One region of the Agreia sp. Leaf244 genome, then DNA from elsewhere that is predicted to be linked to it. Evidence: predicted binding sites of a transcription regulator. Region 1 holds the regulator's gene; the other holds the start of a gene.

Region 1 (10,515 bases):
CCGTGACGGTGTCTGTTGCAGCCGGTGACGCGACCTCGGGGGTCTCGTCCGCCGCTTCGTCTGCACCTGGACGGGACTTCGACGCGGCCCGCTGGGCATTCGCCTCGGCCTTCGCCTCGGACTTGTTCTTCAGGGGCCCGATGACCATGACCATGTTGCGGCCATCGATCGTGGGCGTCGACTCGACGGTGCCGAACTCGGACACGTCTTCGGCGAAGCGCTGGAGGAGGCGGACTCCCTGCTCGGGTCGCGACTGCTCGCGGCCTCGGAACAGGATCATGGCCTTCACCTTGTCGCCCGCCTTGAGGAATCCCTCGGCGCGCTTGCGCTTCGTCTCGTAGTCATGCACGTCGATCTTCAGACGGAATCGAACCTCTTTGAGGATCGTGTTCGCCTGGTTGCGGCGTGCTTCCTTGGCTTTCTGCGCAGCTTCGTACTTGAACTTGCCGTAATCCATGATCTTGGCAACGGGCGGCTTGCTATTGGGGGCCACCTCAACCAGATCGAGGTCTGCCTCCTGGGCAAGCTTGAGTGCGACGTCGATACTGACGACGCCGACCTGCTCACCGGCCGGTCCGACGAGGCGGACCTCGGGAACCCGGATACGGTCGTTGGTACGGGGATCGCTGATGCGTTACTCCTTCAATCGCTGGTGCGGCGCCCACAGACGGTTGATGTCTGGGCACCGGGCTCGGCAGCGCGATCGTAGGTGACAACGCAGCCACGAACCTTGAATAATCTGCGCACATCCTCGGCGATCGCCGTGTCGTGCACCGCACCCTGTCTACCCCGGATCAATCTTCTGACCCGGAGCGGAGTGCAATCTACCCGGTAACCTGTTGAAGCGGTGTGCGGGTGGGAGATTCTCCACTTTTCGTACTGGGGGCGTACATGTTCCCCAGAGCCTTGAAGATACTAGCAGAGGAACGGCCGACGGCATAGTCCGGCGTCGCGGGCGACCTAGACTCGCATCATGAGCTTTGCATACGACGACTCGGCATCCTCCGCCACGCGCGACATCTCCGAGGTGCCCGCGGTCGAACTGATCACCACCACGGCCGTGCACCTGATGAGCGCCGCCGCCATCAAGACCGGACTCGCCGACGATCCCGAGAACCAGATCGACCTCGATGAGGCGCGCAAGCTCATCATCGCCCTCGCGGGGCTCGTCACGAGCGCCTCGCCGGAGATCGGTGACCAGCACGCCCGCAGTCTTCGCGACGGTCTCCGTTCGTTGCAGCTCGCGTTCCGCGAGGCATCGGCGATTCCGGATGCGGTCGGCCAGGGCCCCGGGGAGAAGCTCACCGGCCCGGTCAACTGACCGGCAGGCTCAGCGGGCTTCGGCGAGCCTGACGCCCAGCGAATCCACGCCATCGGCGATGCGCTCGCTGAGCTGCCAGCGCTGCTGCAGGGCGGCGAGCACCTCGTCGAGCTCCGGGCGCGTCAGGCCGGGCACGAGCCCCAGCTCGACGACGACCTGCGGGCCCGACAGCCGGGCATCCGGATCGCCGTCTACGAGCCGTACGGCACGGACGGCCGGCACACCGATGATCGACCGCTCGACCTCGGCGACGATGGCGGGGTCGACGGCCGGGTGAACCCACGGGGTTCCCTCGGCGATGGCCCTGAGCATCGGCCGACGGAACACGAACTCCGTGTCGCTCGTGGCGTCGAGCACCATGAGCGGCGTGTCCTCTCCCGCTGCGGCGAGGGCTGCACGGCGGGCCGACGCCGGTATGGGCCTGGCCGCCGGATTCCAGGCCGTCATGGCCTCGGTGGAGGTGAAGACCGGGAGCACCCGACGTCCGTCCGGCGCGCTGACCGTGACGAGCGAGAGCTCCTGGGTCTTATCGATACGGCGGCCGTGCGAATCGAGGCCCGTCTCCCCCGCGTGGGCGACGAGCGGCACCAGCAGGCGCACATCGCGCACGGCGTCGAGCACGTCCCGCTGATCGAGCTCCGACGCGCGGAACCGGCGGAGCGCCTCGATCAGCCGCTCCGGCGCATCCCCCGAGTCGCCGGCGAAGAAGTTCGTGTCGAACGAGCGGCCGGCCCACGGCTGGCCCGCCGAGTCCGTCGCCCCGGCGTCGTGGTGCGCATGCTCGCCCGGATGCTCAGTCAGATGCCACGTCCAGCGCCTCCGCGAGGGTGAAGGCCCCCGCGTACAGGGCGCGACCCACGATCGCCCCTTCCAGTCCGAGGGAGACGAGGGACCGGAGTTCCGCGATGTCGTCGAGGCTCGAGATGCCGCCGGACGCCACGACCGGGCGGTCCGTTCGCTCCATGACCTGCTTGAGAAGGTCGACGTTCGGCCCCTTGAGAGTGCCGTCCTTGGTGACGTCGGTCACGACGTACCGTGCGCAGCCCGCCTCCTCGAGTCGGGCGAGGACCTCCCACAGGTCTCCCCCGTCCTCGGTCCATCCCCGTGCGGCAAGCGTGGTGCCCCGCACGTCGAGACCCACGGCGATGGCCTCGCCGTAGCTCGCGATCACGCTGGCCGCCCATTCGGGGTTCTCGAGCGCCGCGGTGCCGAGGTTGATGCGCTTGGCTCCTGTCTCGAGGGCGGTCTCGAGGCTGCGGTCGTCTCGGATGCCGCCGGAGAGCTCCACGTTCACGCCCTTGGCCGCGTGGATGACGCGCTTGATGACGTGGAGGTTGTCTCCCCGCCCGAAGGCGGCGTCGAGGTCGACGAGGTGGATCCACTCGGCACCCTGGCCGATCCAGTCGGCCGCGGCATCGACGGGGTCGCCGTGATTCGTCTCCGTGCCCGCCTTGCCCTGCGTGAGCCGCACGGCCTTGCCGCCCGCGACGTCGACGGCCGGCAGCAGGGTGAGGGCGGGGGTCTTGGTGCTGAACTCGCTCATGGCGTCCTTCTGGTCTCTGTCAGGCGCACGTGCGGACACCCCGTGCGATCTTAACGATTCTGGTGGACCCGACGAAATCGGTGTCGGGTCAGAGCGACGCGATCCAGTTGCGCAGCAGGCGCAGTCCCGCCTCGCCTGACTTCTCGGGGTGGAACTGGGTCGCCGAGAGGGGGCCGTTCTCGACAGCGGCGATGAACCGGCCGTCGTGGTCGGCCCACGTGACGCGCGGGGCGGGCAGCGGAGGCTGAGGGGGAAGAAGCCACTGCTGGGCGGCATTGGAGTGCACGAAGTAGAACCGCTCGTCGCGGATGCCCTCGAACAGCACCGACTCGCTCGGCGCGTCGACGAGATTCCAGCCCATGTGGGGCAGGATCTCGGCGGGCAGCTGATCGACCGCGCCGGGCCACTCGCCCAGCCCCTCGGTGTCGACACCTCGCTCGACCCCGCGGTCGAACATGACCTGCATGCCCACGCAGATTCCGAGAACGGGGCGTCCGCCGGCCAGTCGCCGGTCGATGAGCTCGTCGCCGCGCACGCTGCGCAGCTGCTCCATCACCGCGGAGAACGCTCCGACACCGGGAACGAACAGGCCGTCGGCCTCCATGACGCGCGCTCGATCGCGCGACAGCACCACATCCGCTCCCGCCCTCTCGAGCGCCTTGGCCGCGGAGTGGATGTTGCCGCTGCCGTAGTCGAGGACGACGACGGATTTGCGGGTCACAGGGCTCCCTTGGTCGACGGGATTCCCGAGACGAGAGAGTCGAAGGCCTTGGCCTGGCGGAAGGCGCGGGCGAATGCCTTGAACTCGGCCTCGGCGATGTGGTGGGGGTCACGACCCCCGAGCACCGTGACGTGCACGGTCAGACCTGCGTGGAATGTGATCGCCTCGAAGACGTGCCTCACCATCGATCCGGTGAAGTGGCCGCCGATGAGGTGGAACTCGAAGCCGGCAGGCTCCCCGGTGTGCACGAGGAACGGCCGGCCGGAGATGTCGACGACAGCCTGCACGAGGGCCTCGTCGAGGGGCACCAGGGCGTCGCCGAACCGCGAGATTCCCGACTTGTCGCCGAGGGCCTGCTTGATCGCCGTGCCCAGAACGATTCCAATGTCTTCGACCGTGTGGTGCACATCGATCGCGATATCGCCGGTCGCCGTCACTGTCAGGTCGGTGAGGGAGTGCTTCGCGAAAGCCGTGAGCATGTGGTCGAAGAACGGCACCCCGGTCGAGATCGAACTCTCGCCGGTGCCGTCGAGGTCGAGCGAGAGGTCGATGCTGGATTCACTGGTCGCACGCTGCAGGCGGGCGGTGCGGGAAGGGTGTGCCATGTCTCCAGTTTACCGACGACGGCGCCGCACCTGCCGTTCTTGCCGACAGGCGGAGCCCTGAGTCAGGACAGCGCGGCCATCGCGTCGAGGAAGGCCGTGGTCTCGGCGTGCGTGCCCGCACTCACCCGCAGGTGACCGGGGATGCCCAGGTCGCGGATGATGATGCCCTTCTCGAGCAGGGTCTCGAAGACCTCCGGCGGATTCTCGACGCCCCCGAACAGCACGAAGTTCGACCACGTGGGCCAGGGGTGGTAGCCCAGCTCGGCGAGTCGCTCGACGATGCGATCGCGCTCGTGCGCGATGTCGTCGACCATCGCGAGCATCTCGGCGGAGTGCTGCAGCGCGGCCACCGCCGCCGCCTGCGTCAGCGACGACAGGTGATACGGAAGCCGAACGAGGCGCAGCGCATCCGCGATCGCGGGGTCGGCGGCCAGATAGCCGAGCCGCGCACCCGCGAACGCGAACGCCTTGCTCATCGTTCGGGAGACGATCAGTCGCGGACGGCCCGGCAGCAGAGTGAGCGCCGATGGCGCACCGGCGGGCGCGAACTCGGCGTAGGCCTCGTCGACGATGACGATCTTGTCTGTGGCGTCGTAGGCGGCCTCGATGGTGTCGAGCGACAGCGGGGTGCCCGTGGGATTGTTCGGGGAGCAGAAGATCACGATGTCGGGATCGTGTTCGCGAATCGCCGCGACCGCCGTGCTCGGAGAGATCTCGAAGTCGGCGTCTCTCTCAGCACCGATCCACGTCGTACCCGTTCCCGAGGCGATGATGGAGTGCATCGAGTAGGTGGGCGGGAAGCCCAGTATCGACCTGCCCGGCCCGCCGAAGGCCTGCATGATCTGCTGCAGGATCTCGTTCGATCCGTTGGCGGCCCAGATGTTGTCTCGGGTCAGACCGTGCCCGAGATACTCTGCGAGGCCGTCGCGAAGCTGAGTGAACTCGCGATCGGGGTATCGATTAATCGTGAGAATCGCACGGGCGAGGGACTCGATGATGTCTCGTGCAACCGGCTCGGGAATCGGGTGCGTGTTCTCATTGACGTTCAGCTCGATGCGCACGTGCTTTTGAGGTGCGCCGTATGGGGACTTGCCCCTGAGGTCGTCACGGATCGGGAGGTCTTCGAGAGAGGTCACTCGACGATTTTAGTGCGACTACTCCACCGTGCCACGCGCCCCGGCGCCGACGGTGATCAGTACTTGCTGGGAACGGCGAGACGCTGGCCCGGCTGAACCTCAGAGGAAGGAAGCTGGTTCAGGCTCACGATGTCTGCGATGACATCGCGCGGGTCGGCCGTCGGCGCCATCTCTTCTGCAATGCCCCACAGGGTCTCGCCTGCCTGCACCGTGACGTAGTCGAACGACTGCGAGGCTGCGGACGACTCGGCGCCGCTGGCGACGGCGCTGTTCGCACCGAACACGGCCAGGGCGACCAGGGCGGCCACAAGGGGAAGCGACGCCAGCGCCGCGAGCACGATGCGACCACGGCGCGTGATGCGCAGGTGGACGGTGTTCGTCGTGGGAGCGGGTAGAGCGGTCATGGCAACCTCCAGGAGAAATTCGTATCCGGTGCTCGGCCGGGAGCACCGGATACGAAGCTGTGTTCCGAATATAGCTTCGAATGTTCGATAGATCAAGTTCGAAAGCCGAGAAATATCGCGACACACTCGAACATGTGTTTTGTTTGCACCCTGAGTTGGATACAGTTTCGACTGTCGATATGAATTGCATCACCAGCCACCGACAGTGCATCAGCAGCCACCGACATCGCTCGTCGACGGCGACCGGCACACCCGCAAACGACCCGCCCGGAAAGCAGGAGAAATGACCACGGAACGTGGAACGAGACGACGCAAGAGTCTCTCGGAGAAGCAGCTGGCCATCCTCGGGGTCGTGCAGCGCTCCGTCAGTCAGCGCGGATATCCGCCGAGCATGCGGGAGATCGGAGACGCCGTCGGCCTGGCGTCGCTGTCGAGCGTCACGCACCAGCTCAACCAGCTCGAACTGAGCGGCTACCTTCGGCGCGACCCGAACAGGCCACGCGCCATGGAGGTGCTGATCGACGTCCCGACGCCCGATTCGGTCACGGAGACCAGCGAACAGTCCGAGTCCTCGGCACCCATGGGCGACGCGGCCCTTGTGCCTCTGGTGGGTCGGATCGCCGCAGGTATTCCGATCACGGCGGAGCAGCAGGTCGAGGAGGTGTTCCCTCTCCCCCGCCAGCTCGTGGGCAGCGGAGACCTCTTTATGCTGAAGGTCGTGGGAGAGTCCATGATCGACGCCGCCATCTGCGACGGAGACTTCGTCGTGGTCAGGTCACAGCAGACGGCGGAGAACGGCGACATCGTTGCGGCCATGCTCGACGGCGAGGCGACCGTGAAGGTGTTCAGGCAGCGCGACGGCCACACGTGGCTCCTGCCCCGCAACTCGAACTTCGAACCGATCGTGGGCGACCATGCACAGGTGCTCGGCAAGGTCGTGTCGGTTCTTCGCTCGGTTCGCTGAGGCAGACGCAGACGCGACTCCCCGTTCACACAGAAAGGGCCCCTGGCGATCATTCGCCGGGGGCCCTCTCTCGGTGTTCGGTCTGAGGGAGACCTCGTGGGTTCTGCGGGTCAGTGGGCGACCGCGAACTCCTCGAGGGCCTGCTCGTACTCCGGGTTGACGAGCGCGCGCACCCGGGTTCCGCCTTCTTCGTAGTCGGTGCTCAGCACGGTGTTGTGGTCGTGGAGCAGCGCGACCAGGTCGCCGCGCTCGTACGGAAGCAGAACGTCGACCGTGATGGTCGGCCGTGGAAGCGCCTGCTCGACCATCTCGAGCAGCTCTGCGATGCCCTCGCCGGTTCGTGCGGACACGAACACGCTGCGTGGCTCGAGGCCGCGCAGCACGATGCGATCGCTGTCGGAGATCAGGTCGCTCTTGTTGAAGGCCACGATCTCGGGGATGCCCCGCGCCCCGACCTCGCCGATCACGTCGCGCACCGTCGCGAGCTGGCTCGCGGGGTCTGGATGCGCGCCGTCGACGACGTGGATGATGACGTCGGCGTCTGCGACCTCCTCGAGGGTCGACCGGAAGGCCTCGACGAGCTGGTGGGGCAGATTGCGCACGAAGCCGACCGTGTCAGCAAAGGTGTACTGCCGACCGTCTTTCGCCGTGGTCTTGCGAACCGTCGAATCGAGCGTGGCGAACAGGGCGTTCTCGACCAGCACACCGGCGCGGGTCACCCTGTTGAGCAGCGACGACTTTCCGGCGTTGGTGTAACCAGCGATCGCCACCGACGGCACGGCGTTGCGCTTGCGATTCGCCCGCTTCGCGTCGCGCGCCGGCTTCATCTCGACGATCTGCTTGCGCAGCCTCGACATGCGCGTGTGGATGCGGCGACGATCGAGCTCGATCTTCGTCTCACCGGGTCCGCGGGATCCCATTCCGGCGCCCGCGCCTCCCACCTGGCCACCGGCCTGGCGCGACATGGAGTCACCCCAGCCTCGGAGCCTCGGCAGCAGGTATTCGAGCTGCGCGAGTTCGACCTGCGCCTTGCCCTCGCGGCTCTTGGCGTGCTGGCTGAAGATGTCGAGGATCACGGCCGTGCGGTCGATCACCTTGACCTTGACCACGTCTTCGAGCGCACGACGCTGGCTGGGAGCGAGCTCGCTGTCGGCGATGACGGTGTCCGCGCCGAGAGACTGTACGAGGTCGCGCAGCTCCTGCGCCTTGCCCTTGCCGAAGTAGGTGCTGGGGTCGGGTGTCGGACGGCGCTGCAGGAGACCCTCGAGCACGACGGCTCCGGCGGTCTCGGCCAGCGCAGCCAGTTCGTGCATGGAGTTCTCGGCATCGGTCAGGCTGCCCTGGGTGTACACGCCGATGAGAATGACATTCTCGATGCGGAGCTGCCTGTACTCGACCTCTGTGACGTCTTCGAGCTCTGTGGAGAGACCCACGACACGACGAAGCGCCTGGCGGTCCTCGCGCTCGCTCTGGTCGCCGTCGAATCCGGACTCCCGGCCCGTGGTGTCACGCTGGAGGGCCTGTGCCGCCGAGTTGGTGAACAGCGAATAGCCGGCCGCCCGCGTCTCCGCCCTGGCGAGCACTCTCGCGACCACGTCGTCGGTGTCGCGAGCCTCTGTTGTTGCTTCAGTGTTTTCGGTCATCTGACTCAAGGATATCCCTCCCGGTTTGCTACTGTCCCTCTATGACGAATGAGCACTATTTCTCGGCCACCCCGGGGAGCCCGCTCATCCCACGAGAGATCTCGGTGCGCCTCGCCGATACGGATTACTCGCTCGTCACCGCCGGTGGCGTCTTCAGCCCCGACCGCATCGATGCCGGCACGCAGGTGCTGCTCGCCAACACCCCGGCTCCCCCGCCCGGCGGCAATCTGCTCGATCTGGGCTGCGGATGGGGACCCGTCGCCTTGACGCTCGCCCTGCTGTCGCCCCGGGCTCAGGTCTGGGCGGTAGACGTGAACGAGCGGGCTCTCGATCTGGTGCGTTCGAACGCCGAGCGCCTCGGCCTCACCAATATCAACGCCGTCCTCGCGCCGGATGTTCCCGACGACGTTCGGTTCATGACGATCTGGTCGAATCCGCCGATTCGCGTCGGCAAGGCCGAGCTGCACAACATCATGAAGACGTGGCTCCCCCGGCTCGAGACCGGGTCGGATGCCTGGCTCGTCGTGCAGCGCAACCTCGGCTCCGACTCGCTGCAGCGCTGGCTTCAGGCGGAGTTCCCCAACGATCTCCAGGTGACTCGAGCCGCCACGAACAAGGGCTACCGCGTTCTTCGGGCTCGCGCCTCGTCCTGACCGGGCGTCACGCCAACGACAGGTCGCCCTCGAAGACGAGTTCGGCCGGCCCTGACAGCGAGACGTGCTCGCCGTCTTCCGCGGCGAACATGCGAACCCCCACCGTTCCGCCCGGCACGTCGACCCGCCAGATGTTCGGCGCTCCACGCCCGGCCCAATGCCTCGTGGCGAGGGCCGCGGCAGCGATTCCCGTGCCGCAGGAGAGCGTCTCTCCACTGCCCCGTTCGTGAACGCGCATCGTGATGCGTCCGACGCCGTCGGCGACAAGGGGTTCGTGGGGAACGACGAACTCGATGTTCGCTCCGTCGCGCGGCTCCGGGTCGACCTGCGGAATGTAGCTCAGGTCGGCCGACGCGAGTTCGTCGGCGTCGGCGAGGGCGACGACGATATGGGGATTCCCCACATTGATGCCCTGCCCTGGACGGGCCACGGCCAGGTTGCGGGCGCGCACGAGGGGTTCGCCCTGTTCGAGTCGCCACCGCCCCAGGTCGACCTGGAAGCCCGTGGTGCTGCGCTGCACGTCCCGGACTCCCGCCCGCGTGCCGATCGCGAGCGTGTCACCGGTATTCAGCTCGACGAGCCCGTTGTCGATGAGGTAGCGGGCGTAGACCCGGATGCCGTTGCCGCACATCTCCGCGATCGACCCGTCGGCGTTGCGGTAATCCATGAACCACTCGGCGGCAGGCTCTTCGGCGAGTGCGGCCTGGCCGTCGGCGACGTTCTGTGACCGCACTGCACGGATCACCCCGTCGGCGCCGACGCCGAAGTGTCGATCGCAGATGGCCGCCACCTGGGCGGGCGTCAGGTCGTTGGTGCCGTCGGCGTCGGTGTAGAGCACGAAGTCGTTGCCGGTGCCGTGCCCTTTGGTGAAGTGGAGTTCAGTCGCCATCATGCAAGCCTAAGGTCTCGTCGAGCGCCCGGGCCGACGCGGCCGGGTCACGGGCATCCAGTGTCAGCGCCGAGTCGTACCGCCGGAACCAGCCCACCTGTCGGCGCGCGTATCGGCGCGTGAGTGCCTGCGTCGACTCGATGGCCTCGTCGGCCGAGAGGTCTCCTGCAAGCTGTGCGAGGGCCTGGGCGTATCCGATCGCCTTGCCCGCCGTGGTTCGGGGGTCGAGGCCCGCCGAGAGCAGCAGGTGCGCCTCCTCGACTATTCCGTCTCGCCACATGACCTGCACCCGCTCGTCGAGGCGAAGGAGCAACTCGGGTCGCGGCATCTCGAGGCCGATGATGGTCGAGCTGCGCCAGGGAACGGGAGCCGCGGGTAGCGTTCCCGTCAGCGTGCTTCCTGTCATCTCGAGCACCTCGAGAGCTCGCACCAGGCGACGCCCGTTCTGCGAGCCGATGGCTTCGGCCGCGGGCCGGTCGCGCTCGGCGAGCCGCCGGTACAGCGTTCCCGGACCGTGGGAGATGAGTTCTGCCTCGAGACGTGCCCGGATCACGGCGTCTGTGCCGGGGAAGGTGAAGTCGAAGATGACGCTCGACACGTACAGGCCCGAACCGCCCACCAGGATCGGAACGTGCC
Region 2 (10,515 bases), on a different contig from region 1:
TCGCAGTCGGAGTTCTACGGGGAGCACCGCCGAGACACGACACTGCCCGGCTGAGTCGCTTCCGCCGGCGCGAGGGTTCCGAGCTTGAGCCCGAGAGGCGCGAGCACGCCGAACGCGACGACGAGAATCGCCACACCGATCATCGCGCCACGTAGACCTGCGGTGCCCGATAGCAGGCCGACGTAGACGGGTCCGAGAAGGAACCCGATATAGGCGGTGGTGGCGATCGTCGATGTCGTGCTGCCGCGAACGTCATCGGCGGTACCCCGCACGGCTTGACTCAGCAGAGTGGGGAATAAGACGGATGTTCCGGCTGCCGCCAGCGCGAGCCCCGCGAGAGCCATCGCCACATTCGGCGCGGCAGCGACGACCAGCGTGCCTGTCATCGCGATTGCGGCACCTCCCACGAGAAGCACGGCAGCAGGCATCCTGTTCGAGAAGCCGACAGCGAATCGGGTGATGGCGGCGCACGCCGCAAACGTCGCCGGCGCGATGGCAGCAAGAGCCGCCGACGCCTTCAGCTCGTCTACGAGATAGATCGCACCCCAGCTCTGGTGGGCGTTCTCGGCCGCGAAACCGAGCGCCCCCACGAGGCCCACGGCGATGAACGGCAACAGGAGACTCGGCTGTCGGCGCACGGGTGGAGAGCGATGGGCGGCGGTCGCCGTGGAGGCTGTTCCGCGGGCGAACACCACGACGCCGCTCGCGAGAATCACAACGCCGGAGAGGAGGAAGATCAGCGGTGCTCCGCCGCCGCTGCCGAAGATCGCGGCGGCTCCGAGACTGCCGATCACGACGAACGATGAGAAGACAGCGTGCGCGAGCGTGATGATGCGACGGTTCGATCGCGCCTCTTCGCCACCGGCCAGAGCATTGGCGGCGACGTCGGACGCTCCTGATGCGGCACCGACCAGCAGCATGCCGACGCATACGGCCACGATGTCCCGGGCGAGGATCGCGACGAGGATTCCGGAAAGAGCGAGGCAGCCGATTAGCAGGCCGGTGATCCGGCTTCCGAATCGATCGACCGCACGCCCTGTGAACAGCATCGCCGGCAGCGCGCCGAGACCCACGCACAAAAGGGCCCCGCCGAGTTGCGCGTCGGACACTCCTGCGGTCTGCCTCAAGGCGGGCAGAGCCGCACCCCACACGCCCCAGAAGACGCCGAATCCGGCGAATGCAACAAAGGAGAGTGGAATGCGGTTCATTTGTGTAACGATACACACTGCGGCGATAGACTGGCTGCATGGCATCACAACGCGTCACTATGCGGCAGGTCGCCGCCGAAGCGGGCGTCGCCTCGATGACCGTCAGCTACACCTACACGAGACCGGATCGCGTTGCTCCCGACACCCGCGCCCGGGTACTGGCCGCCGCTCAGCGCCTCGGCTACGCGGGCCCCGACCCGGTCGCCCGATCCCTGCGCCGTGGAGCCACGGGAAATCTCGGTGTCGTGATGGGGGAACACCTCAGCTACGCCTTCGAGGACCCCCAGGCCGCCCGATTTCTCGCCGGCGTGTCGAGCGTCTGCGTCGAGAAGCGGCTAGGGCTTGTTCTGATTCCCAGCACCGGCGACCCGGAAGACGTCGACCGGGTGCGCGAGGCGGCCGTCGACGGCTTCGTGTTGTGGACGACCGACGAATCAGACGCGGTTCTCGACGCCGTCGCGGCGACAGGCCGACCAGCAGCCATCCAAGGCGGTCCGACCGTTCCGGGGATCTCTGTCGTCTCCCCCGATGATCGCGGCGCAGCTCGAGCCATGGCGTTTCACATGCTCGCCGGAGCCGCGTCTCCTCTGATCCTGTCGATGCCCCTCGACCGCGGCAGGCGGGCGGGACTGCATCGAGGACCGGACACGTCTGTGAGCTTCCCCGTTACCCGGGCACGACTCGAGGGTTATCGAGACGCCGCCGAAGAGGCGGGTCGGCCGTGGCAGGACATGCCCGTCGCCGTCGTCGCCCGGCACAGCCGCAACGACGCAAGGCTGGCCATCGAGGACGCGCTCGCCCACGTGCGCCCCGACGTCGTCATCGCCATGAGCGACCAGCTCGCCGCGGGCGCCGTCGATGTTCTCGGCTCGAGCGCTCTTGTCAGCGGGTGGGACGACAGCGAGCTCGCACGGGCGTTGGGCTTCTCGAGTGTGAGCCAGTCGCTGTACGACCAGGGCGTCGCGTGCGCCCGCATCGCCTCGGGAACCATGACGACGGTCGAATCCCCCACGTGGAATCTCGCTCTGCGCTGACCCGGCCCGCACAGAAACCGCCGTTCCCAGAGCCTGTCGAAGGGCACCCACGTCCGATCCAGACCCCGTTCCCTGAGCCTGTCGAAGGGCACCACCGTCCGGTCCAGACCCCGTTCCCCGAGCCCGTCGAAGGGCCCACCCTCGTTCCGCGCCTGCGCCGGCCGAGTAGGCCGCCCGCGGCCGTATCGAGACCCGTTCCCTGAGCTTGTCGAAGGGCACCCCCACCAGGCCACGTCCTCTCCTCCACAGCCCACCTTCCCCGACACTTATCCACAGACGTTTCCGCTGGTCAGGCATCGAATGCATGTTCGGAACCAGTGTCGGTGGTCACTGTTTGACTTGTCCCATGACATTCGAAAGCCCACCCTTCTCGGCCGACCCGTACGTGGTCGCGCTCGATGAGGTCGCCGCCCTCGACACGCAGATAGCCCGCCTATCCGCAGTCAGGGCCAGACGCGTCACCGACGCCGCCCGCAAGCTCCATCGCCAGGCACCCGTCGACACGTCCACCGCCGGTCCGGTCTGGTCCACAGCCCGGGTCGAACGCATAGAGCTCGTCACGGAACTCGCGCTCCTCACCCGTCGCACCGAACACCGCACTGCCGTCCTCGTCGACACGAGCACGACTCTCGTCGACCGGCTCCCCGCAACCCTGGCCGCGGTCGCCGCAGGTGCTGTTTCGTGGGAACACGCCGAGGTCATCGCGAAGCACGCCGAGAACCTCGACGGCGACGCACTGGCCACGTACGACGCCCGCCTGGCGGTGCTCGCTACGGAGGTGAACCCGAAGCAGCTGGAGAAGAAGGCCCGCCACGAGGTGGAGCTCGCCCAACCATCGACCGCGGTCGAGCGAGCAGAGAAGGCAGCGGGGACGCGCCGCATCTATGTCGATCCGGCAGCAGATGGCATGGCCCAACTCACCCTCCTCGCACCCGCCCCGGAGATCCACGCCATCGCCGACAGGGCCGTGCGCCTCGCGGCGGGACTCAAGACTGCAGGGGACCCGCGGAGCACGGGACACCTCAAGGTCGATGTCCTCACCGACCTGCTCCTCAACGCAGAACCGTCGATCCCCGGAGCAACCCGCGGTATTCGCGGTCGGGTGCACGTCATGGTTCCCGCGATGACGCTGTTAGGTGTTGGTGAGGAGGCGGCCATCCTCCGCGGCTACGGACCCATCGACCCAGCCACAGCCGCCCAACTCACCGCCGACGCGACGTCATGGCGGAGAATCCTCACCGACCCGATCACGGGACGCATCCTTGCCACCGACCCCCGGGACTACCGGCCGACCGCGGCAATGATCGACCACGCCCGACTCGTCCACCCGGAATGCGTGTTCCCCGGGTGCACGGTCCCGTCGGAGCAGGCGGACATGGACCACACCGAGGACCACGCCTACGGCGGAGGCACCATCCCCGAGAACCTCGCCCCGCTGAGCGCGGGACATCATCGGGCGAAGCACCACACGAGGTGGCAGTTCATCCAGAACGGAGACGACACCCTCACCGCAACCTCACCCGCAGGCCACGTGTACACCGTCCGGCCAAAAGGGCGGATGCGGCCCGCACCCAAGGCACTGATCACAGCGGTGGCGGCCGCCAGAACAACGACCACCGACGAGGAGGAACTCGCCGACTGCCCCTTCTAACCAACCCGACACCCGGGGTCTCGATACGGCCGCAAGCGGCCTACTCGACCGGCGTAGGGAGACGAGAACAGCCCAGCCCTCCCCTGCGCCGATCGAGTAGCGGCGCGAGGAACGAGCACCGCGAATCGAGATCACCCCGACCGTGGCAGAACCACGGCGCATTCCGTCATGCTGGACGCATGGAAAGCCGTCACGTCAGCCGCGTCATCTCGGCGAGCCCGCAGACTGTCTACGAGGTCGCCGCGAACGTCGACAACCTGCCGATTTGGGCGTCCGGGCTGGCGCATTCCGAGGTGACCCGTGAGGGTGACACCCTGTGGGTCGACTCCCCCATGGGTCGTGTCTCGGTGCGCTTCGTCGCGCCCAACGAGTTCGGCATCCTCGATCACGATGTGACCCTGCCATCGGGGGCAACCGTCACCAACCCGCTGAGAGTGATCGCCCACCCGAACGGGGCGGAGATCATCTTCACCGTGCGCCAGCTCGACCTCAGTGACGACGAATTCGACAGCGATGCGACGACGGTCGGAGAAGACCTCGACCGTCTGCGCGAGCTCGTCGAAGAAGCTACGAGGTCTCGACCCGGTACTTGAACCCGACGTGAGACGCGTCGAAGCCGAGCCGCTCGTAGAAGCGGTGCGCATCCACGCGGGCAGCATCTGACGTCAACTGCACGAGCGGCACACCGGAGACGCGAGCGTCCTCGATCGCCCAGCGCATCATCGCCGCACCGATGCCGCGGCCGCGCTGGCTCGACGAGACCCGCACGGCCTCGATCTGCAGGCGAGACGCTCCACGCCTGGCGAGACCGGGAATCACCGTGAGCTGCATGGTCGCAACGACCGCACCCACAGAGTCGACGACGACCAGCAGTCGCTGGGCCGGGTCCCGGTCGATCGCGGCGAAAGCGGCCTCGTAAGCCTCCCGATCGCTGGCATCGGCCGAGTCACCGCGCGCCGCACTGATCGGGTCATCGGCCAGCAGATCGATGATCACCGAGAGGTCGGCGACCGTCGCACGCCTGAGCATCACGTGACCATCGGGCAGATCAAGAGTCACAGCATCCATTCCGGCCACGATACCGGCCGAGACACCAGCCATGAGGGCGCGACCGGCGGCGGAGAATCTAGAATGGAATGCCCATGGATTCCCTCCCCCGTATCGTCTTCCCCCCTGAACTCCCGGTCAGCCAGCGTCGCGACGACATCGCCCGCGCGATCGCAGAGAACCAGGTGGTCATCGTCGCGGGCGCAACGGGATCGGGCAAGACGACGCAGCTTCCGAAGATCTGCCTCGAGCTGGGGCGCGAGGCGATCGGCCACACTCAGCCCCGTCGACTCGCGGCACGCACGATCGCCGAGCGTATCGCCGAGGAACTGGGCCAAGAGGTCGGCGGCCTTGTCGGCTATCAGGTGCGCTTCACCGACAAGGCGTCGAAAGACACCCGCATCAAGCTGATGACCGACGGAATCCTGCTCAACGAGATGCACCACGACCGCATGCTCTCGAAGTACGACACGATCATCATCGACGAGGCCCACGAGCGGAGCCTCAACATCGACTTCCTGCTGGGCTACCTCAAGCAGCTGCTGCCGAAGCGACCCGACCTCAAGCTCATCATCACGTCGGCCACGATCGACCCGCAGAGCTTCTCCAAGCACTTCGACGACGCCCCGATCGTCGAGGTCTCGGGGCGCACGTTCCCGGTGGAGATCCGGTACCGACCGCTGGTCGCGGACGCACCACCGGAGGGTGACGATGACGACCCTTCGACAGGCTCAGGGAACACGACCCCCGACCGCGACGTCTTCGAGGCCATCGGAGACGCCGTAGACGAGCTGGGACGCGAGGGCGACGGCGACATCCTCGTCTTCCTGTCGGGAGAGAACGAGATCCGCGACGCCGAGGAGTCACTCAAGGGCAAGTTCGCCAACCGCAGCTCGGCGGGCGGCGTCACAGAGATCCTCCCCCTCTACGGTCGCCTCTCGAGCGCCGACCAGCACCGCGTGTTCCAGCGCAGTAGCACTCCCGGTGTGCGCCGGCGCATCGTGCTGGCCACGAACGTCGCCGAGACCAGCCTCACGGTGCCCGGCATCAAGTACGTGATCGACGCCGGCACGGCGCGCATCAGCCGCTACAGCGTGCGCTCCAAGGTGCAGCGTCTGCCGATCGAGGCGATCTCGCAGGCCTCCGCGAACCAGCGATCGGGCCGTTCGGGCCGCACCAGCGATGGAATCGCCATCCGGTTGTATTCGCAGCAGGACTTCGAGAAGCGCCCCGAGTTCACCGAGCCCGAGATCCTGCGCACGAACCTCGCCGCCGTCATCCTGCAGATGATCTCGCTCGGCCTCGGCGACATCGCGTCGTTCCCGTTTCTTCAGCCGCCGGAGTCGCGCGGCATCAAAGACGGCCTCGACCTGCTCGGCGAGCTGGGCGCGCTGCGCACGGCATCGTCTTCGTCGGCGTCGTCGTCAGACGCGAACACGAGAAGCAAGACACCGGATGCCCAGCCACGGCTCACGAGGATCGGTCGCGACCTCGCGCGCCTGCCCATAGAGCCACGCTTCGCCCGCATGGTGATCGAGTCCAAAGAGACGGGCACGAGCCGCGAGGTGATGCTCATCGTGGCAGGGCTCACGATCCAGGATCCCCGCGAGCGCCCGCTCGAACGGCGACAGCGAGCCGACGAGCTGCACGGTCGCTTCACCGATCCGACGAGCGACTTCCTGACCCTGCTCAACCTCTGGAACTACCTCGAAGAGAAACAGTCCGAGCTGTCGTCGAGCGCGTTCCGCAGACTCTGCAAGAACGAGTTCCTCAATTACCTGCGCATCCGCGAGTGGCAGGACGTGTATCGCCAGCTGAGGCAGCTCTCGAGGCCGCTGGGGCTAACGATCGGCGAGCCCGCGGTGAACCCCGACGGAATCCACCGGTCGATCCTGTCGGGCCTGCTCTCGCACATCGGCCTGAAGGACGCGGTCAAGAAGGACTACGTGGGCGCACGCCAGTCGCGCTTCAGCATCTTCCCGGGGTCGGTGCTGAACAAGAAGCAGCCCGCCGCCGTGATGAGCGCCGAGCTGGTCGAGACGAGTCGCCTGTTCGCGCGTATGAACGCGGCCATCGACCCGGCCTGGGCCGAGAAACTGGCGGGCGACCTCGTCAAGCGCAGCTACTCCGAACCCCGCTGGGAGAAGAAGCAGGGCTCCGTCGTCGCCTACGAGCGGGTCACGCTGTTCGGCGTTCCCATCGTCGAGAAGCGGCGCATCCAGTTCTCTCGTGTCGATCCGTCGTACGCGCGCGAGCTGTTCATCCGCCACGCACTCGTCGAGGGCGACTGGGAGTCGCAGCAGGCGTTCGACCGGGCGAACCGCGCCTTCCGCAAAGAGCTCGAGCAGATCGAGGAGCGAAGCCGCCGCCGCGACCTGCTGACCGACGACGAAGCGGTGTTCGACTTCTACAACGAGCGCATCCCGCGCGACGTGTTCTCGCAGCGCACCTTCGAGGGCTGGTGGAAGACGGCGAAGCACGACACCCCCGACCTGCTCACCATGACCATCGACGCGCTGGTGCCCGAGGGTGCACCCGAGATCGACGAGAACGAGTACCCGACGACGTGGCAGCAGGAGGACCAGCGCCTGGGCCTGAGCTACCGCTTCGAACCCGGCACCGAAGATGACGGCGTAACTGCGACCGTGCCCCTCGCGTTGCTGCCAAGACTCAAGCCCGAGTCGTTCGAATACCAGGTGCCCGGCCTGCGCGTCGAGCTCGTGACGGCGCTCATCAAGTCGCTTCCCAAGAACATCCGTCGCAATTTCGTGCCCTCGACAGACTGGGCGGTGCGCCTGGTCGCCGAGACGCCAGAGGGCGGAGGCGACGAGGGGTATCTCGCAGCCCTGGCCTCCACGATGTCGAGGCTCGCCCACGTCTCGGTGTCGGCATCCGACTTCGACCGCGAGCGCCTGCCGTCGCACCTGCGCATGTCGTTCCGCGTCGTCGACGAACGGGGCAAGACGCTCTCGGTCGGCAAGGACCTGCCCGCCCTGCAGCAGAAGCACCGCGGCGCCGCCCGCGAGTCGGTGGCGAAAGCCACGACCCGCATCTCGAGCGACCTCGAACGCTCCGGACTCACCACCTGGAGCATCGGCGAGCTGCCGCGGCTCGTCGACACGAAGCAGCACGGCGGAGTGATCCGCGCCTACCCCGCCCTCGTCGACGACGGCTCGTCGGTGTCGCTGCGGCTGATGACCTCGCCCGACGAGCAGGCCCTCCAGACGCCCGACGGCATCGTGCGCCTGCTGCTGCTCGCCGTGCCCTCTCCGCTGTCGTATGTGCGCGAGCACCTTACGCAGAATGAGAAGCTGATGCTCGCCACGAGCCCGTACCAGAACGTGCAGGCTCTCTTCGACGACTGCCTGCGCGCGGTCGCGCAGCGCGTGCTCTTCGAGGTGGCACCGGATGGCATGCTCTGGAACGAGGCCGGCTTCCAGACGGCCCGAGACCGCCTCTCGGCGACGGTCATGGACGAGCTCTACGCGACCGTTGGCGTCGTCACCACCGTCCTCTCTGCGGCGCGCGATGCGGAGAAGGCGCTCAAGGGCGTCACGAGCATGGCCCTGCTTGCGGCGCTCGGCGATGCCCGGGAGCAGCTGAAGGGGCTCATCTACCCGGGCTTCGTATCGGCCACGGGAACGACCCAGCTGCGGCAGCTACCCCGCTATCTCAAGGCGCTCACGCAGCGGCTCGACAAGCTCGCCGAGAATGCGGCCCGCGACAGGGCCTGGATGACCGAGGTGCAGGCGGCGACGAGCCGCTACACCGATGCGGGCGGCCGCATCCCCCTCGCCCCGCATTCGCCGCCGAACATCGTGCGCGCGCGCTGGCTCCTCGAGGAGTTCCGGGTGAGCCTGTTTGCGCAATCGCTCGGAACGGCGGAGCCTGTCTCTATGCAACGTATTCAGAAGGCACTTGTACCGGCTGGACGGTAGAGTAGAGAAGTTGTGAGCAGCTACTCGAATCTCCTGAAAACCCGCGGGGTCGCGCGCATTATCGCCGCGCAACTCACCGCCCGGTTTCCCTTCGGCATGCTCTCGCTCGCCTTCCTTCTGCACATCGAAAGGGTCCACGACTCCTACGGCGCGGCCGGCCTGGTCCTCGCCGCCCTGAGCATCGGCCAGGCGGTCGCCGGCCCCCTCACCTCGCGGCTGATGGGTGTCTGGGGCATGCGCCAGGTCATCACCATCACGATGATCATCTGCGCCTTCGCCATCTCGGCCATCGCGCTCCTGCCCCTCACCATCCCGGCCGCCATGGGCGTCGCTCTCGTCGCCGGCCTGACCATGCCGCCCATCCAGCCCGCCGTGCGCACCATCTACCCCAAGATGGTCAACTCGAAGCAGCTCACCCCGCTCTTCTCGCTCGACGCCTCGGCCCAGGAGATCATCTGGGTCGTCGGCCCGGTCATCACCACGTTCGTCTCGACCCAGATCGGCACAGTCTGGGGCATCCTCCTCGCCGTCGTCTTCCTGGTCGGAGGAGGCACCTGGTTCATCGCGAGCCCCGAGCTGGGCCGGGTGCGCATCCCCCGCTCGCGCCGCAAGCTGGGTGCCGTGCTCGCCAAGCCTCCCGTGCTGCTGGCGACGATCGTCGGATTCCTCCTGGTTGCGGCCTGCGCGGCGATCGAGGCCGGCGTCGTGGCCACGTTCGGTCACGATGGCCTCGAGGCCGGAATCGTTCTCGCGATCTTCGCCGTCGGCTCCCTGGTCGGCGGTCTGTCGCTCGGCCACGTTCCTATCGGGCCGTGGGCACTGGCCCGCCGCATGCTGATCGTGTTCGTCGGAACAGCACTCGCGGCCGTGTCGCTCAACATCTGGTGGCTCGCCGTCACCCTGTTCATTGCGGGTGTCGGCATCGCCCCGGCCCTTGCCGTGATGTTCTCCATCGTCTCGGCGAGCGTGCGCTTCAGCGACACGGCCGAAGCCTACGGCTGGGTCGGCACGGGTCAGCTCATCGGAGCCGCCGTGGGAAGCGCGTTCGCCGGATTCCTCATCGACGGCCAGGGCGCCTCGGGCGCCTTCTACGTCGCCGGCGTGCTGGGCCTGCTCGGGTTCCTCGTTCCGCTCGTCGGAAAGCGGTGGCATCCCGATCTTCGCGGAAAAGACGCCAGCCCCATTCCCGATACCGAACCCATCCAGACAGTGAGCGGACTCTGACTCCTGGAGCGTAGTGTCGATACAGTGCACCCTCTGAGAGACAGCCTTCGTCCGCTCGCAAGCCTCGCGGCCACTCCTCCGCCGTTCGATCCGACCGTCGCGCCCGAGAACCCCCTCGAGCTCTTCGTGGCGTGGTTCGGCCAGGCCGTCGAGGCTGGTCAGCTCGAACCGCACGCGATGACGCTCTCCACCGTCGACGCCGACGGCGTTCCGGATGCCCGGGTGCTGATCCTGAAGGACCTCACCGACGACGGCTGGTGGTTCGCCAGCAGCTCAGCGAGCGTCAAAGGCGTCGAGCTCACGGCGAACCCCGTCGCCGCCCTCACGTTCTACTGGCCCACCGTCGGCCGCTCCGTGCGCATCCGCGGCGCGGTGACGCGGGGCTCAGACGACGAGAACGCCCGCGACTTCTC

The links. Region 1 encodes LexA, which represses DNA repair genes until DNA is damaged. Its sites were predicted from a motif close to TCGAACANNTGTTCGA; they were not measured.
Region 2: ASF06_RS18345 (HNH endonuclease signature motif containing protein) is a predicted target of LexA. The motif match lies at 2,539-2,554, and genes of this name have one in related genera.

What each region holds. Positions count from the first base shown of each region.
Region 1 covers NZ_LMLX01000007.1:20,166-30,680, forward strand. Annotated here, with positions in the region: gene infC (translation initiation factor IF-3) at 1-631, opposite strand, end outside; gene ASF06_RS17650 (DUF1844 domain-containing protein) at 974-1,321, shown strand; gene ASF06_RS17655 (SseB family protein) at 1,331-2,122, opposite strand; gene priA (bifunctional 1-(5-phosphoribosyl)-5-((5-phosphoribosylamino)methylideneamino)imidazole-4-carboxamide isomerase/phosphoribosylanthranilate isomerase PriA) at 2,115-2,864, opposite strand; gene hisH (imidazole glycerol phosphate synthase subunit HisH) at 2,953-3,585, opposite strand; gene hisB (imidazoleglycerol-phosphate dehydratase HisB) at 3,582-4,190, opposite strand; gene ASF06_RS17675 (histidinol-phosphate transaminase) at 4,253-5,326, opposite strand; gene ASF06_RS17680 (LysM peptidoglycan-binding domain-containing protein) at 5,383-5,730, opposite strand; gene lexA (transcriptional repressor LexA) at 6,014-6,694, shown strand; gene hflX (GTPase HflX) at 6,805-8,337, opposite strand; gene ASF06_RS17695 (class I SAM-dependent methyltransferase) at 8,379-8,990, shown strand; gene dapF (diaminopimelate epimerase) at 8,998-9,879, opposite strand; gene miaA (tRNA (adenosine(37)-N6)-dimethylallyltransferase MiaA) at 9,869-10,515, opposite strand, start outside.
Region 2 covers NZ_LMLX01000008.1:25,239-35,753, reverse strand. Annotated here, with positions in the region: gene ASF06_RS18360 (gamma carbonic anhydrase family protein) at 1-54, shown strand, start outside; gene ASF06_RS18355 (MFS transporter) at 15-1,208, opposite strand; gene ASF06_RS18350 (LacI family DNA-binding transcriptional regulator) at 1,247-2,242, shown strand; gene ASF06_RS18345 (HNH endonuclease signature motif containing protein) at 2,589-3,893, shown strand; gene ASF06_RS18340 (SRPBCC family protein) at 4,073-4,486, shown strand; gene ASF06_RS18335 (GNAT family N-acetyltransferase) at 4,461-4,961, opposite strand; gene hrpA (ATP-dependent RNA helicase HrpA) at 5,036-8,878, shown strand; gene ASF06_RS18325 (MFS transporter) at 8,891-10,102, shown strand; gene ASF06_RS18320 (pyridoxine/pyridoxamine 5'-phosphate oxidase) at 10,127-10,515, shown strand, end outside.